3 regions of the Rhizobium sp. SRDI969 genome follow, and region 3 is predicted to be linked to each of the others. Evidence: predicted binding sites of a transcription regulator. Region 3 holds the regulator's gene; each other region holds the start of a gene.
The links. Region 3 encodes PhoB, which activates phosphate uptake and scavenging genes when phosphate is short. Its sites were predicted from a motif close to TGTCATNNANCTGTCAT; they were not measured.
Positions count from the first base shown of each region.

Region 1: a site for PhoB is predicted at 1,742-1,758, ahead of N2A41_RS11230 (UDP-2,3-diacylglucosamine diphosphatase). Genes of this name have one in related genera too.
Region 2: a site for PhoB is predicted at 1,642-1,658, ahead of N2A41_RS15750 (DUF1045 domain-containing protein). Genes of this name have one in related genera too.

Region 1 is NZ_CP104035.1:2,227,241-2,232,800, forward strand. It holds gene N2A41_RS11225 (MFS transporter) at 1-642, opposite strand, end outside; gene N2A41_RS11230 (UDP-2,3-diacylglucosamine diphosphatase) at 868-1,710, opposite strand; gene N2A41_RS11235 (histidine phosphatase family protein) at 1,921-2,670, shown strand; gene N2A41_RS11240 (FAD-binding oxidoreductase) at 2,801-4,240, opposite strand; gene N2A41_RS11245 (NADP-dependent malic enzyme) at 4,501-5,560, shown strand, end outside.
Region 2 is NZ_CP104035.1:3,131,268-3,136,827, reverse strand. It holds gene mnmD (tRNA (5-methylaminomethyl-2-thiouridine)(34)-methyltransferase MnmD) at 1-442, opposite strand, end outside; gene N2A41_RS15755 (NAD(P)/FAD-dependent oxidoreductase) at 441-1,619, shown strand; gene N2A41_RS15750 (DUF1045 domain-containing protein) at 1,734-2,441, shown strand; gene puuE (allantoinase PuuE) at 2,569-3,492, shown strand; gene uraD (2-oxo-4-hydroxy-4-carboxy-5-ureidoimidazoline decarboxylase) at 3,492-3,992, shown strand; gene N2A41_RS15735 (HepT-like ribonuclease domain-containing protein) at 3,989-4,351, shown strand; gene N2A41_RS15730 (ureidoglycolate lyase) at 4,335-4,856, shown strand; gene uraH (hydroxyisourate hydrolase) at 4,853-5,209, shown strand; gene N2A41_RS15720 (metallophosphoesterase family protein) at 5,482-5,560, shown strand, end outside.
Region 3 is NZ_CP104035.1:173,844-179,403, forward strand. It holds gene pstB (phosphate ABC transporter ATP-binding protein PstB) at 1-738, shown strand, start outside; gene phoU (phosphate signaling complex protein PhoU) at 783-1,496, shown strand; gene phoB (phosphate regulon transcriptional regulator PhoB) at 1,644-2,327, shown strand; gene N2A41_RS00890 (GcrA family cell cycle regulator) at 2,584-3,117, opposite strand; gene N2A41_RS00895 (aspartate aminotransferase family protein) at 3,537-4,736, shown strand; gene argF (ornithine carbamoyltransferase) at 4,776-5,560, shown strand, end outside.

The DNA of each region.
Region 1 (5,560 bases), 2.1 Mb from region 3:
CTCGCGCAGGCCGCTGCCGGTGGCGGCCGGAATGTTGATCGGCTGGCCGCGGCGCCGCGTCGGCCCGATGCGCGGACAGAAGATCGCCATGACAACGGTCATGATAAAGCCGAACACCATGACATCAAGCACCATCCCGCCGCCCCATCGGCTGATCATCTGGCCACCAACCAGCGTCGAGACGATGAAGGCGATCGAGCCCCACACGCGCATCGACCCGTAATCGAGCCCCCAGCGGCGCACACCTGAGATGACGATCGATTCGACGATAGGCACATAGGGCGCGAAGGTGGCGCCCTGCAGCGCATAGATGATCGCCACGGGCCAGAAGGTCGTCGTCCAGAAGAGCGCGATCGCCGTCAGCAGCGACATGCCGCCCGACCAAAGCAGCACGTCGGCGCGCTCCTTCAAGCGGTCGGCGATCATGGCGACGACAGGCGCCACCAGCACGCGAACCACCATCGGTATGGCAAGGATGATGCCGATTTCGTGGTCGCTGAAGCTGTGGGTTGCGAGCCAGACGGGAAAGAACGGCAGGACGATGCCGTTGACGAGCAGCGGCGCGCAATAGGAAAGCGCGCTGAGCAGCCGGAAACGCGGCGGCGCTCCCTCACCCGTCGGGGAATTTTGAGCGGGAATCATAGGTGGACCTGCAGGAAACTGGACGCTGTCCTAACACACCACCCTGGAGGCGACTATTGCGAGAAATAACCGTTCTGAAACGTTTTAGAAAATAAACAAGGCCTGTCGCCAAACGGTAACGGCCAAATACCTACTGTTTTATTTTAAGTGTTTGCGGCGTCCTATACGCGTCTGAAAAGACGCGCGGCGCTGTAAAGCGCAAACGCGGATGCGCCGCCGCCAGAATCAAGCGGCCTGCGGGGCCAGTTCGCCCTCATCATGCATTTCGATGGCGGCAAGCGCCGGCACGCTACTGGCAAGCGCCCGCCAGGTGATCAGTTCGAACGTGCCATCCTCGTGCTCGGCGACCGCCGTGCAGCTTTCCACCCAATCGCCGGTATTGATGTAGCGGATGCCGTCCATGTCCTGGATGATGGCATGGTGGATATGTCCGCAGATCACCCCGTCGGCGCCGTTTTTGCGGGCTTCCTCGGCCACGACGCGCTCGAATTCACCGATGAAATTGACCGCATGTTTGACCTGCAGCTTCGCCCAGGCCGAGAATGACCAGTAGGGCATGCCAAGCCGGCGGCGCACCGCCGCCAGGATGACGTTGATGCGGATCGCCGTGTCATAGGCCCAGTCGCCGAGATAGGCCAGCAGTCGGGCGTTGCGGACGACGATGTCGAACTCGTCGCCGTGCAGGATCAGGTATTTCTTGCCGTCGGCGCCGTCAAGCATCATGCGCTCGACGACTTCGATGCCGCCGAAATGCATGCCCGGGAAGGCGCGCAGGAATTCGTCGTGATTGCCGGGAATATAGACGACGCGCGTGCCCTTGCGCGCCTTGCGCAACAGCTTCTGGACGACATCGTTGCAGACCTGCGGCCAGTACCAGCTGCGCTTCAGGCGCCAACCGTCGACGATGTCGCCGACGAGCACGATCGTATCGGCCTCGTGGTGGCGCAGGAAATCCAGCAGGAAGTCGGCCTTCGCGGCCTTCGAGCCGAGATGGACATCGGAAATGAAGAGCGTGCGGAAATGTCTGGGTTCCATCATGTCTTTCACGAGCTGCCGCTCATGTCCCATCTTTCATCTAGCCTTCCAAAACCAGACTCGTGTTTCAGGAAGATGACAAGCTGGGGAAAAGCCCTGCAACCCGTCCATTCCGCGCGGCCGCCTGGCCGTCGCCGCGCGTGCAGCACGCCCGTCGCCGCCAAGCCCACTGACGAGGTTGCCGTGCGCATTCAGGGCGTTCATGATGACGGCGATTCCATATCCGACAATGCGGGATGGCTGATGCGTCTCTTTCTCGTTCGCCACGGCGAATCCCTCGGCAACATCAACGAACAGGCCTACCGCCAATTCGGCGATCACAATGTGCCGCTGACGCAGTGGGGCCATCGGCAGGCGCTCGAAGCAGGCGGCGTGATCGCCTCCTATCTGCAAGCACTGCCGAGCGCGGGTTTCGGCAAGCTGCATATCTGGTATTCGCCCTTTCTGAGGACGCGGCAGAGCAAGGATGCGCTGCTCGAAGCCCTGCCGGCAAGCTTCATCGGCGATATCAGGGAAGACTATCTGCTGCGCGAACAGGATTTCGGTCTCTTCACCGAAATCTACGACCGCGCCGAACAGAAGCGGAAGTTTCCCGAAGAGTTCGAAAGATGGGCGAGGCTGCGCAGCAACAGCGGCAAGTTCTACGCACGGCCGCCGGATGGCGAAAGCCGGGCGGATGTGGCCCAGCGGGTGCGCCTGTTCCTCCAGACCGTCATGCACGATGCCGAAAATAGCGACCACAACGTCGTGATCGTCGGTCATGGCGTCACCAACCGGGCGGTCGAAATGAATTTCCTGCACCGCCCTGTCGAATGGTTCGAGCACTCCGACAATCCCGGAAACGCCGATATCACCCTGATCGAGGGGACGCGCTCGCAAGGATACGAGTCGATCCTGCTGCATCAGGCCGCCGACCGGCAGCCGGGACAGGAAGGCGAACTGCGCGATGCCTATGGCGCGGACGTGACGATCACGCCGAAGCCCGGCAGGTAGCGACGCCGGACCGAAACGATCGGCATGTCACCGGCCAAGGACATTATGCTACGAGCGCCAGAACATCGTGCCGCCGCGCGTTGAGCAAGCGCGCGACGGAGTGATTCAATGCCTTGATTTCGCCACCCCGTCAGGCGGCGCGCACGGCCGCCACGGGTTTGACGTTCTGGTTCATGCGGAACAGGTTGTTCGGATCGTAGCGCAGCTTGATTTCGGCAAGGCGGTGGTAGTTGGTCCCGTATGCTATTTCGACCCGATCGGTTTCGTCTTCCGGCATGAAGTTGATATAGGCGGTACCGACCGAATGCGGCTTGGTTGCCTCGAAAAGCTCACGCGCCCAGCCGGTGCAGCTTCCGTCCATCCCGGCTTCCCGCCAGCGCGCATGCACATTCATGACGAAATGCGAGCTGCGCTGCGGAAACGCGGTGGCTTCGGTCGGAACACGCCCGGCCGCACCGCCGACATGGCCGATGAAGATCTCGCATTCCGGGCCGGGCAGCTTGCGCACGGCATTGAGCAGGACGTCGATCGCCGGATCCGAAAGCGAGGCGAAATCCTGGCTCTTCCAGTAATTGCGCGCACCTGGCGTGAGCAACGGGTCGAACGCCTGCTGCCAGCCGGCGAACGGCACCGGGCCGACGACGTCGGCAATCGGATTTCCGATCGCACGTAATCTGGCCGTCGCCTTTTCTCCCGCTGCGATGTCTCCGCAATAACACATCGCCAGCACGACGATTTCCTTTCCGTGCCATTCGGCGGGAAGGAACGGCAGCGGCGGCGCCTGGCGCATCACCACCCAGCAGGTCAGTTCGTCAGGTGCCGCCTCCAGCGCCTGCCGGTACTCCTTGAGCACCGTTTCCGCATCGGCGAAGGGATGTACGACCAGCCCGGCGAGAACCTCCGTGGTGAGAGGGTTAAGCTTGAACTCGAACGAGGTCACGACGCCGAAATTGCCGCCGCCGCCGCGTAGCGCCCAGAAGAGGTCGGGTTTTTCCGTCTCGCTCGCCTTGACCAACTCGCCGTCGGCCGTCACCACATCTACCGAAAGCAGATTGTCGATCGTCAGCCCGAATTTGCGGGTCAGCCAGCCGAAGCCACCGCCCAACGTCAACCCGGCGATGCCGGTGGTCGAATTGATGCCCGTCGGCAGCGCCAGCCCGAAGGCCAGCGTTTCCTTGTCGACATCGGCAAGTGTTGCGCCCGGCTCGATCCTGGCGCGCCGCGTCTGCGGATCGACCCGCACCGATTTCATCGCCGACAGGTCGATGACGACGCCACCCTCGCAGACGGCATTGCCGGCGATGCCGTGGCCGCCGCCGCGCACCGAAACGAGCAGATTATTGTCACGCGCAAACCGCACCGCCCGCACGACATCCGCAGCACCTGCGCAGCGCGCGATCAGCCCCGGCCGGCGATCGATCATTGCATTCCAGATCGCCCGCGCCTCGTTGTAATCCACGTCCTTACTGGTCAGAAGACTGCCGCGAAATCCGGCGGCAAAGGCATCGATGGCCACGTCATTGACCATCGTCTGACCCCTTTGCAGGGTCGTCAGGTTCAAATTGTCCATGGTTTCCTCCATGCGACCGGCGCCCCGCACCGTCGCGGCCGGCATTTTGCGCCCGTTGCCGCGGCCAGACAAGCTTCCAGAAGGATTAGCTAACTGAAACGATCGCAATCGAATTGGTCCGACGACCCCTCTGATTCGCGGGCAGAGCGGGTGTGCCATTTGACCCTTTGCGAAAACTTGAGCCACCCCGCATTTCCATACTGTCGCCCGTAGCCGATTGATGTATGGAGGGAGCTCAAAAGACGTGCACGGAGGCGGCGATGGATCACCTGGAAAAATCGAAGACGGAAAAGAACTTGACGAGCGGCGATCTCGACGAGCAGGCGCTTTTCTTCCACCGCTATCCCCGCCCCGGCAAGCTGGAGATCCAGGCGACCAAGCCGCTCGGCAACCAGCGCGACCTGGCGCTCGCCTATTCGCCGGGCGTTGCCGCCCCTTGCCTTGCCATCCGCGACAATCCCGAAATGGCGGCCGAATATACCTCGCGCGCCAATCTCGTCGCCGTCATCTCCAACGGCACCGCCGTGCTCGGCCTCGGCAATATCGGCCCGCTTGCCTCCAAGCCGGTCATGGAGGGCAAGGCCGTGCTCTTCAAGAAATTCGCCGGCATCGACGTCTTCGACATCGAGATCGACGCCGCAGCCGTCGACCAGATGGTTTCGACCATCGCCTCGCTGGAGCCGACTTTCGGCGGCATCAATCTTGAGGACATCAAGGCGCCGGAATGTTTCGAGGTCGAGCGGCGCCTGCGCGAGAAGATGAAAATCCCGGTCTTCCACGACGACCAGCACGGCACGGCGATCATCGTTGCCGCCGCGATCCTGAACGGGCTGGAACTCGCCGGCAAGGACATCGCCGACATCAAGATCGTCGCCTCCGGCGCCGGTGCTGCCGCCCTTGCCTGCCTCAACCTGCTGGTCATTCTCGGGGCGAAGCGCGAAAACATCTGGGTCCACGATCTAGAAGGCCTGGTCTATGAGGGCCGGGTCGAGCTGATGGACGAATGGAAATCCATCTACGCCCAGAAGAGCGATACGCGCACGCTCGCCGAAAACATCGGCGGCGCCGACGTCTTTTTGGGCCTTTCGGCCGCCGGCGTGCTGAAACCCGAGCTGCTGGCGCAGATGGCCGACAAGCCGCTGATCATGGCGCTCGCCAATCCGACGCCGGAGATCATGCCCGATCTCGCCCGTGCCGCCCGCCCCGACGCAATGATCTGCACCGGCCGTTCGGATTTCGCCAACCAGGTCAACAACGTCCTCTGCTTTCCCTATATCTTTCGCGGCGCGCTCGATTGCGGCGCTGAGACGATCAACGAGG
Region 2 (5,560 bases), 1.9 Mb from region 3:
GCGTCGTCTGAGAATCGAGGTTCAGCGAGACGGTGCCAGCAGGCGCTTGCGGCCAAGCCGCCGTCAGCGATCCGCGTTCGACATCGATCTCCGGCCAATGCGACAGCGCCCTGCCGATTTCTTCGCTGCGCATCGGATAAAGTTCGAAGGAGATGAAATGCAGGTGCTGGCCGTTCGCACGATGGAGCTTCCATTGCCGCCAGGTTTCAGTGAAGTTCAGGCCGGTGCCGAAGCCGAGTTCTCCGATCTGGAATCTCTGCCGCCCATTCCAGCGCTCCGGCAGGCCGTTGCCGGCGAGAAAAACGTGGCCGCATTCCAGCCGCCCATCGGTCTGGCAATAAAAATGATCGCCAAAGGCGGTGGAATAGGGCATATCGCCGTCGCGCCATTCGAGCGGCTGCGGCGCGCCCGCGCCAATCTGATCGGGGTTCACGTCTGTCATGGAAAAAGCCGATAGTCCTCAGCCGGTCTCAGGTCAATCGTCCTTAGAATTGCTGATTGTCGGCGGCGGCATCATGGGGCTCTGGGCGGCCGTCCATGCCGAACGCCGGGGCATCCGTGCTCTAATCGCTGACGCCGGCAGGTTGGGCGAAGGTGCAAGTGGTGGCCTGCTCGGCGCGCTGATGCCGCATATGCCGGACCGGTGGTCGGAGAAGAAGCAGTTCCAGTTCGATGCGCTGGTCTCGCTCGAAGCCGAAATCACAGCGCTCGAAGCGGAGACCGGGCTTTCCGCCGGGTATAACAGGTCCGGACGGCTGATCCCGCTGCCGAAGCCGCATCTCAACAAAATAGCGCGTGGCCATTTTGAGGACGCCGAACGCCATTGGCGGGCGGGTGACCGCCGCTTCCACTGGCATGTGCTCGACGGCCTTGATATGGACGGTTGGATCGAGGCGTCTGCCGGCGAGAGCGGCTTCGTACACGACACACTCGCCGCCCGCGTTGCGCCCCGCTTGCTGATCGCAGCGCTCATCGCCTTCCTGCGGCGGGCAAAGCATGTTCGCGTCCAGGAGAATGCGGCGATTGCCGGCCTCGACCCCGATCGCGGCATGGCCGAAATAAACGGCGAAACCATCGTTTTCAGTCACTGCATCCTGGCCGCCGGCCATCAGTCCTTTCCGTTGTTGCAGGTCCTGACGCCGGGGCTGAAACAGCCGCTCGGCCAGGCGGTCAAGGGGCAGGCAGCGCTATTGAAAGCCGATATCGACCCGGCGCTGCCGACGATCTTCCTCGACGGGCTCTATGTCGTCGCGCACGAGGGCGGGCAAGCGGCAATCGGCAGCACCAGCGAGAACCGTTTTGACGACCCGACGTCGACCGACGCCCAGCTCGATATGCTGATCGAGGCGGCGCGCGGCATCGTGCCATCTCTTCGCGACGCCCCCGTTGTCGAGCGCTGGGCCGGGCTTCGCCCAAAGGCGATAGACCGGGATCCGATGATCGGCCGCCATCCCGAACATCCACGCCTGATCGCGCTGACCGGCGGCTTCAAAGTCAGCTTCGGCCTCGCCCACCGGCTGGCGGAGGCGGCGATATGTATCGCAGACGATGCAGACTGCGGATTTTTGCTGCCGGAAAGCTTCGCAATCTCAAGCCACATCGCGGCGGCTTCACGTTAAACGTGAATTAGGCGCTGCTTCGTTTCGTTATTCTGTCATGCAAATCACCTATCTGCTTGCGCATCGACAGCGCCGGATCTGAACGGCGCTTACTTCCTTGATGGAGGAAATTGCATGCGCTATGCCATTTGCTTCACGCCTCCGGCGAGCGACCTGTTGTCGCTCGTGGCCGCCAATTGGCTTGGCCGAAACGTGTTTTCGGGCGATATGATGGAGCCTCCGGCAGTTCGTGGCCTCGGTATTCACGAGATCGCCTTCCATACCGCCGTGCCCCGGCGCTACGGTTTTCATGGCGTCTTGAAAGCGCCATTTCAGCTGTCCAACGACATGTCCGAATCGCAACTCCTGCGCGATCTGATGCGTTTTTCCGGGACCTTCGTTCCCTTTCAGATTCCGCGTATCGAAGTCGCCCGGCTCGGCAATTTCTACAGCTTGCTGCCGAGCACGCCTTGCGAGCAGATCCAGTATCTCGCCTCGGCGATCGTGCAGGAATTCGATCGTTTCCGCGCACCGCTCAGCGAGGCCGAGATCGAACGCAGTGATCCGGACGGGCTATCGGCGGCACAGTTTGCCAACCTTCATCGCTGGGGCAATCCCTATGTGATGGAAGAGTTCCGCTTTCATATGCCGGTGACAGGCCTCGTCAACGCGATCGACATGCCGCGCATCGAGCCGGCGCTGCGGACGATCTTCGAGCCTGTCTTGAGTGAGCCGGTCACGGTTTCGAACGTGGCGCTGATGATCGAGGAGGGCACGGGCGGCCCTTTCCGCGTTCATTCGCTGCATCCGATGGGTAAGGTCAGCGCGCGCAGGATCGCCTGACGAACCAATGCCTCAAAGGTTGGCGCCGGAGCGCCGGCGTTCGGACAGAACTCCGTTGCGCAGTTTCCGGCTCGACATTCCGGCTACGGATGCTACCGTTTCCTCTGTCTTTTCAGAGGGTGATTTAATGGTATCCGAGACTTATCCGCGCAATCTTGTCGGCTATGGGCGCCTGACGCCCGATCCGAAATGGCCGGACGAGGCGCGTGTCGCCGTGCAGTTCGTCATCAACTACGAGGAAGGCGGCGAAAGCTCGATCCTCGACGGCGATGCGGCCTCCGAAAACCTGCTATCGGAGATCGTCGGCGCGGCCGCCTGGTCGGGACAGCGCAACCTCAACATGGAATCGATCTACGAATATGGTTCGCGTGCTGGCTTCTGGCGGCTTTGGCGGATGTTCACAGATCTCAACGTGCAAGCGACCGTCTACGGCGTGACGCTGGCGATGGCCCGCAACCCCGAGGCCGTCGCCGCGATGAAGGAGGCCGGTTGGGAGATCGCCAGCCACGGCTACCGTTGGCTGGAATACAAGGATTTTCCCGAGGATCTGGAGCGCAAGCATATCCTCGAAGCGGTGCGCCTGCATACCGAACTTACCGGTGAGCGGCCCTATGGCATGTATCAGGGCAAGCCTTCCGACAATACGCTTCGGCTGGTGCAGGAGGAGGGCGGTTTCCTCTATTCCTCCGATTCCTATGCCGACGACCTGCCTTACTGGGTGAAGGGCGTCGACGGGAAACCCTTCCTGATCATCCCCTATACGCTCGAAACCAACGACATGCGTTTTGCCACGCCGCAGGGCTTCAATGCCGGCGATCAGTTCTTCACCTATCTAAAGGACGCCTTCGACACGCTTTACGAGGAAGGCAAGGCGGGCAGCCCGAAGATGATGTCGGTCGGCCTGCATTGCCGCCTCGTCGGGCGCCCGGGCCGGGCGGCGGCGTTGAAGCGCTTCATCGAATATGTACTGAAGCACGACAAAGTCTGGATTCCGCGCCGCATCGAGATCGCCGAGCACTGGCACAAGCACCATCAGCCGGAAGCGCTGTGATGATGTCGCGCGAGGATTTCGTCTCCCGCTTCGGCGGCGTCTTTGAACATTCGCCTTTCATCGCCGAGCGCGCCTATGACGCCGGCCACGTGACGGAGCCACTGGCGGCAGCCGGTGTGCATGCGGCCCTTGCCGCCATCTTCCGGGCGGCAAGCCCGCAGGAGCGTCTCGGGGTGCTCTGCGCCCATCCCGATCTTGCCGGGCGCCTTGCCATCTCTGGCGATCTCACGGAAGACAGCCGGAAGGAGCAGTCCGGCGCCGGTCTCGACCGCCTGAACCCGGCCGAACATGCCCGCTTCACCGAACTCAATTCGGCCTATGTCGAAAAATTCGGCTTTCCCTTCATCATCGCCGTCAAGGGGCTTACAAAGGACGACATCCTGTCGGCGTTCGAAGCGCGGATCGGCAATGGCCGAGACGAAGAATTGGCGACCGCGGCCGCGCAAGTCGAGCGGATCGCGCTGCTGCGCCTGACATCGATGCTGCCGGAGGCTGAATGAAAGAGCGGCGAGCGATCGACTATCTCAATGAGATGTATGAGGCGGCATCCGAAGCGCTGACCTTCGTCGGCGGAATGGATGAGGCTGCGTTTACCGGGGACAAGCTCACCTTCAAGGCGGTTGTCTTTTGCCACTTCACCATCGGTGCGGCGGCGTCCCGCCTGCTGGTGACACATCCGGAATTTGCGACCGAGCATCCCGACTTGCGGTGGACGAAAATCTGCGGCACGGGCAACCGTATCCTCGACGATCTCTTCGATCTCGATCCCTCCGAGATCTGGGAGGCGACGTATCGCACACTGCCGGAGCTTCTCTCCGCGATCGATGCCATCCGTCACTGGCATGCGCAAGGCGAGTGAAGTCATGCCCGATTTTCTCGGCATCCGCCCGCTCACCCGATCCGCCTTTGCTCCCTTCGGCGAGGTGATCGAGGCCGATCCGGCCGCAATGCGGCTCATCAATGGCGGCACAACGGAGCGTTTCCATGCACTCGCCGCCACTGAGGCGACGGGCGAGGATGCGCGCGTCGTCATCAACCTCTTTCGCGGCCAGCCGCGTAGCTTCCCCTATGAAGTCACCATGATGGAGCGCCATCCTTTCGGCAGCCAGAGTTTCTCGCCGGTCTCGGGCCGTCCTTTTCTCGTCGTCGTCTCCGAGGATGAGAACGGCCGCCCGGGCAGGCCGCAGGTGTTTCTGGCGCGCGGCGACCAGGGGGTGAACTATCGCCGCAACGTCTGGCATCATCCGCTGATGGCGCTTGGCCAAGTCTCAGATTTCCTGGTCGTCGACCGCGACGGACCGGGCAACAATCTGGAAGAATTCTTTTTCGAAACCCCCTATATCATCGAAGAGCCAGCCCCATGACCGGACTGACCACGCATGTTCTCGACACCGCTCTCGGCAAGCCGGCCGAAGGCTTGAGGATCGATCTTTTCCAGCTCGACGGCGAGATTCGCAGGCATCTGAAGACGGTGGAGACCAATGCCGACGGCCGGGTTGATGGCGGCCCTATCCTCATTGGTGAAAATTTTCGAGCCGGTACCTACGAACTGGTCTTCCACGCCGGCGATTATCTGAGGGCCAGCGGCACGCCGCTGTCGCATCCCGCCTTCCTCGATCTCGTGCCGATCCGCTTCGGCATTGCCGACGTCACGGCGCACTACCATGTGCCGTTGCTGATATCGCCCTATGGTTATTCTACTTACCGAGGGAGCTAGAGCCTTTCCCGGTCAGATTGCAGCATTCTGCCGGAGCAGGTTTTCGTCGGGGCAGAGGCGATTGGCGAAGGGCATACTTCGTGGTAGGTCCGAGCCGATCGCCTCTGCCCTGGCGGAAAGATGCCCGGCCCTTCGGGTTGGCTGAAACGGGCCGGCTAATCGACCGGCCGGCTTGGCCGTAGAGCTTGGCTACGACGCGCGCCGGCAGGTCGACCATCCGACTCCGTTTGAGCCAACAGAATGCTTCAATCTGACCAGGAAAGGCTCTAGAAATGCGGTTTGCAGCAATTGCCGATATCCACGGAAACCATCTGGCGCTCGAGGCAGTGCTTGCTGATATCCGCGCGCAAG
Region 3 (5,560 bases):
AAGGAAGTCTCGGTTTACTATGGCGAGAAGCGCGCGCTTTTCGATGTGAACCTGAACGTCCGCGAAAACACCGTAACCGCCCTGATCGGCCCGTCCGGCTGCGGCAAGTCGACCTTCCTGCGGTGCCTCAACCGCATGAACGACACGATCGACGGCTGCCGCGTCACCGGCAAGATCACGCTTGATACCGACGATATCTATGATCCCGATATCGACGTCGTCGAACTTCGCGCCCGCGTCGGCATGGTCTTCCAGAAGCCGAACCCGTTCCCGAAGACGATCTACGAAAACGTCTCCTACGGCCCGCGCATCCATGGCCTTGCCAAGTCGAAGGCCGACCTCGACCAGATCGTCGAGACCAGCCTGCAGCGCGCCGGTCTCTGGAACGAAGTCAAGGACCGCGTGCATGAATCCGGCACCGGCCTGTCCGGCGGTCAGCAGCAGCGCCTCTGCATTGCCCGTGCCGTTGCCGTCAGCCCTGAGGTCATCCTCATGGACGAGCCCTGCTCGGCGCTCGACCCGATCGCCACCGCCAAGGTCGAGGAACTGATCCACGAGCTGCGCGAGAACTACACGATCGTCATCGTCACCCACTCCATGCAGCAGGCCGCGCGTGTCTCGCAGCGCACCGCCATGTTCCACCTTGGCAATCTTGTCGAGGAAAACGACACCGACAAGATGTTCACCAATCCCGACGACCCGCGCACCCAGGACTACATCATGGGTCGTTTCGGCTGATTTTGGCGACACCAAGCCTTCCCGTTATTCGAGGATAAAGCCCCATGGCATCGACACATATTTATTCTGCCTATGATGATGATTTGAAGTTCCTGTCCAGGCGGATTTCCGAAATGGGCGGTCTGGCCGAGCAGATGGTCGCCGAATCCGTCCGGGCGCTCGTCAATGGCGATACCGCGCTGGCGCAGAAGGTCATCTCCGACGACGTGATCCTCGATCATGCCGAACGCGAAATCGGCGACAAGGCGATCGTCACCATTGCCCGCCGTCAGCCGATGGCTGCGGACCTGCGCGAAATCATGGGTTCGATCCGCATCGCCGCCGATCTCGAACGCGTCGGCGACCTCGGCAAGAACACCGCCAAGCGCGTCATCGCCGTCCAAAGCACCGGCGTTCCCCGCAAGCTCGCCCGCGGCCTTGAGCATCTGTCCGAGCTGGCGCTCGTCCAGCTCAAGGAAGTGCTCGACGTCTACACCAATCGTTCCGCCGACAAGGCGAATGCGATCCGCGAACGCGACAACGAGATCGACGCCATGTACACCTCGCTGTTCCGCGAGCTCCTGACCTACATGATGGAAGATCCGCGCAACATCACCAGCTGCACGCATCTTCTCTTCTGCGCCAAGAACATCGAGCGCATCGGCGACCACGCCACCAACATCGCCGAAACGATCTTTTACATGACGACAGGCGCGCAGCCGGAAGGCGACCGTCCGAAGGACGACAGCGCCAACACCGTCGGCGCGGTCACGGAATAACCGTCCGGGCCAGTCGCCCGGACCAGTCAATTGCGTGCGCGCCCGTCCGGGCGCGCAAAGAGGTCGCAGCCAATTTCTGAGTTTGCGCAGGATGCATTGCTTAAATCACCCCCGGTTTAAGGATCATGCGCGAGGAGACCGATACGCATGATCCCGAGAGTTGCAGTTGTTGAAGACGAGGAAGCCCTCAGCGTGCTTCTTCGCTACAATCTCGAAGCGGAAGGCTTCGAGGTCGATACCATTCTTCGTGGCGACGAAGCCGAAATGCGGCTTCAGGAGCGCACTCCCGATCTTCTCATCCTCGATTGGATGCTGCCCGGCGTCTCGGGCATCGAGCTCTGCCGGCGGCTGCGCATGCGGCCGGAAACCGAGCGCCTGCCGATCATCATGCTGACGGCGCGCGGCGAAGAGAGCGAGCGCGTCCGCGGATTGTCGACGGGCGCCGACGATTACGTCGTCAAGCCCTTCTCGACCCCCGAGCTCGTTGCCCGCGTCAAGGCGATGCTGCGCCGCGCCCGTCCCGAGGTGCTGTCGACGGTGCTGAAATGCGGTGACATCGAGCTCGACCGCGAGACCCATCGCGTCCATCGCAAGACCCGTGAAGTCCGCCTCGGCCCCACCGAATTCCGCCTGCTGGAATTCCTGATGTCGTCGCCGGGCCGGGTCTTCTCCCGCTCGCAGCTGTTGGATGGCGTCTGGGGCCACGATATCTATGTCGACGAGCGCACCGTCGACGTCCATGTCGGCCGCCTGCGCAAGGCGCTGAATTTCTCCAACATGCAGGACGTTATCCGCACCGTCCGCGGCGCCGGCTATTCGATGGAAGCCTGAGGGCTTCCGTTCTGGTTACTGACAAGGGCTCGTGCTAACGTCTGCCCCTCACCCTAACCCTCTCCCCGTAAGCGGGGCGAGGGGACGTGCCCCGCGAAAGGTTGGTGGGGATGGAGAGGGTGCGGCATGTCCCTTCGCCCCGCAAGCGGGGAGAAGGTGCCGGCAGGCGGATGAGGGGCAGCCATCCGCACGGACCAAAATTGCATAAAAAACGGGCCACTCGGCCCGTTTCGTCATTCTAGCAATGATCACCCGTTCAGCTGGCCCGGGCTGCCGCCCGGCGGCGTTCGTTGACCGGCTGGTAGGCAAGCTTCTGGTGATAGCCGCAATAAGGCGAATTGTCGGGGGACTCGCAGCCGCAGAAATGGAAGTCGTCCTTCAGCGGATCGCCGACCGGCCACTTGCAGGTGCGTTCGGTCAGCTCCGTCAGGCCGAGGCGTCGGGAAATCGGCACCACCACATTGCCTCTCGGCACATATTCCATTTCCTCGATCGTTTCGATCTCGATCTCTTCCTTCAGCATGGTCGCGCCCTGCTGGCGGGTAACGGTGCGGGTCGTGACCCGTGAGGCGTAGTTCGGCGCGCGCGGCGCCGAGGTATTGCGCTTCGGCGTTCGCGCCGCGGTGTTGGTGCCGCCGGCCTTGGCACGGCCGGGGAGGCACAGCCGATGCACTTTGCCGATGACCGCGTTTCTGCTGACCCCGCCAAGCTGCGCAGCGATCTGGCTGGCGCTCAGTCCTTCGGCCCAAAGTTTCTTGAGTTTCTCGACCCGCTCGTCTGTCCAGTTCATGCCCTGTCTCCACCTTCTGCGTTGGTGATGGCAGAATCCCTCACCGTTGTCCCGGGAGCTCCGAAACAAGAAACGCTTGATCAATTTTGGTGACTAGTTCCGCCGCATGCAGTCTAGTAATTGATCTTTAACCTAGTGTGAGCCTGACTCCGTGACAAGAGTCGCATGAATCCGGATGAATCGAATTCGTAGTTTTCCCCAACTTGCTGCCCCTGCGTGTCATTTCTGCAATAATGCCTGTTGATGACTGGAAATGCCGCTGTACACTCTTGCTGCATACGCTAAGGGCGCCGTTTTGTTGACATTGCAGCGCGAAAAGGAAATAGTGCCACTCGCCGCCGCAAGGCGGCATTTTTGATTTTTCGGGCCTGGTTTCCTTAGCCGGAGTCATTGCCCGGCAACTTGATGGAGATCGCGCCATGGCTGAAGCCGCGCCGCTTTATGACACCTATTCTCGTGCCCCGCTGCGGTTCGAGCGAGGCGAGGGCGTATGGCTGATCACCGAAAGCGGCGAGCGATATCTCGATTTCGGCGCCGGCGTCGCCGTCACCTCCGTCGGCCACAGCAATCCGCATGTTGTGGGCGCACTGAAGGAGCAGGCCGACAAGGTGTGGCACCTGTCGAACATCTATGAGATCCCCGGCCAGGAGCGTCTGGCAAAACGGCTGACGGACGCCACCTTCGCCGACAAGGTGTTCTTCACCAATTCGGGCGCCGAGGCGCTCGAATGCGCGATCAAGACGGCGCGCCGCTATCAGTTTTCCAAGGGTCATCCCGAGCGCTTCCATATCATCACGTTCGAAGGCGCCTTCCACGGACGGACGCTGGCGACGATCGCCGCCGGCGGCCAGGAAAAATATCTGGAAGGCTTCGGCCCGAAGGCGCCGGGTTTCGATCAGGTTGCTTTCGGCGACATCGAAGCGGTTCGCGCCGCGATCACCGATGCTACGGCCGCCATCCTCATCGAGCCGGTGCAGGGCGAGGGCGGCGTGCGCCCTGCCACCAACGAGTTCATGAAGGCGCTTCGCCAGCTCTGCGACGAGAACGGCCTGCTGTTGATCCTCGACGAGGTCCAGACCGGCGTCGGCCGCACCGGCAAGCTCTTCGCCCATGAATGGTCGGGTATCACGCCCGATATCATGGCTGTCGCCAAGGGCATCGGCGGCGGGTTCCCGCTCGGCGCCTGCCTTGCCACGTCGGAGGCCGCCTCCGGCATGAAGGCCGGCACGCATGGCTCGACCTATGGCGGCAATCCGCTTGCCATGGCCGTCGGCAGCGCCGTGCTCGACATCATCCTTGCCGATGGCTTCCTCCAGCATGTGCGCGACGTAGCGCTTGTCTTCCGCCAGGGCCTCGCTTCGCTGAAGGATCGTTATCCCGATGTGATCGAGGATATCAGAGGCGAGGGCCTTTTGCTCGGCATCAAGGCCGCCGTTCCCTCAGCCGAACTGCTGCAGGCGATCCGCGCCGCCCATCTGCTCAGCGTGCCTGCCGGCGACAACGTCATCCGCCTTCTTCCGCCGCTCGTGGTCACTGCCGAGGAAGCCCGCGAGGGTCTGGCCCGCGTCGAGCGCGCCGCCGAGAGCATTCGCGCCTCCAAGGTCAAGAAGACGGCTTGAAGAGATTGCCGCCTTCGGGCGCAGCACAGGTAAGAAGACATGAGCCCTAAACATTTCCTAGATCTTTCGGCGGTCACATCAGCCGATCTCAGAACCATCATGAACGATGCGCTTTCCCGCAAGCAGGCGTTTAAGGCAGGCCAGGGTGATAAGCCGCTCGCCGGCAAGATGCTGGCGATGATCTTCGAGAAGCCGTCGACGCGCACCCGCGTCTCCTTCGACGTCGGCATGCGCCAGCTCGGCGGCGAAACACTCTTTCTGTCCGGCACCGAGATGCAGCTTGGCCGCGCCGAGACGATCGGCGACACCGCCAAGGTGCTGTCGCGCTATGTCGATGCGATCATGATCCGCACCACCGAGCATTCGCGGCTGGTCGAGCTCGCCGAGCACGCGACCGTGCCTGTGATCAATGCGCTGACGGATGACACCCATCCCTGCCAGATCATGGCCGATATCATGACCTTCGAAGAGCACCGCGGCCCGATCAAGGGCAAGACCATCGCCTGGACCGGCGACGGCAACAATGTGCTGCATTCGCTGGTCGAGGGTGCCGCGCGCTTCGGCTACCGCATGAACATGGCCGTACCCCTTGGCTCGGAGCCAAAGGATCACTATCTGAACTGGGCCCGCAATGAGGGCGCCGAAATCATGCTTTGCCATGATGCCGACCGTGCGGTCGCCGGCGTCGATTGCGTGGTGACCGATACCTGGGTCTCCATGAATCAGGAACATCGGGCCCGGGGTCACAATGTCTTCCAGCCTTATCAGGTCAACGCGGCCTTGATGGCCAAAGCCGGCAATGATGCATTGTTCATGCATTGCCT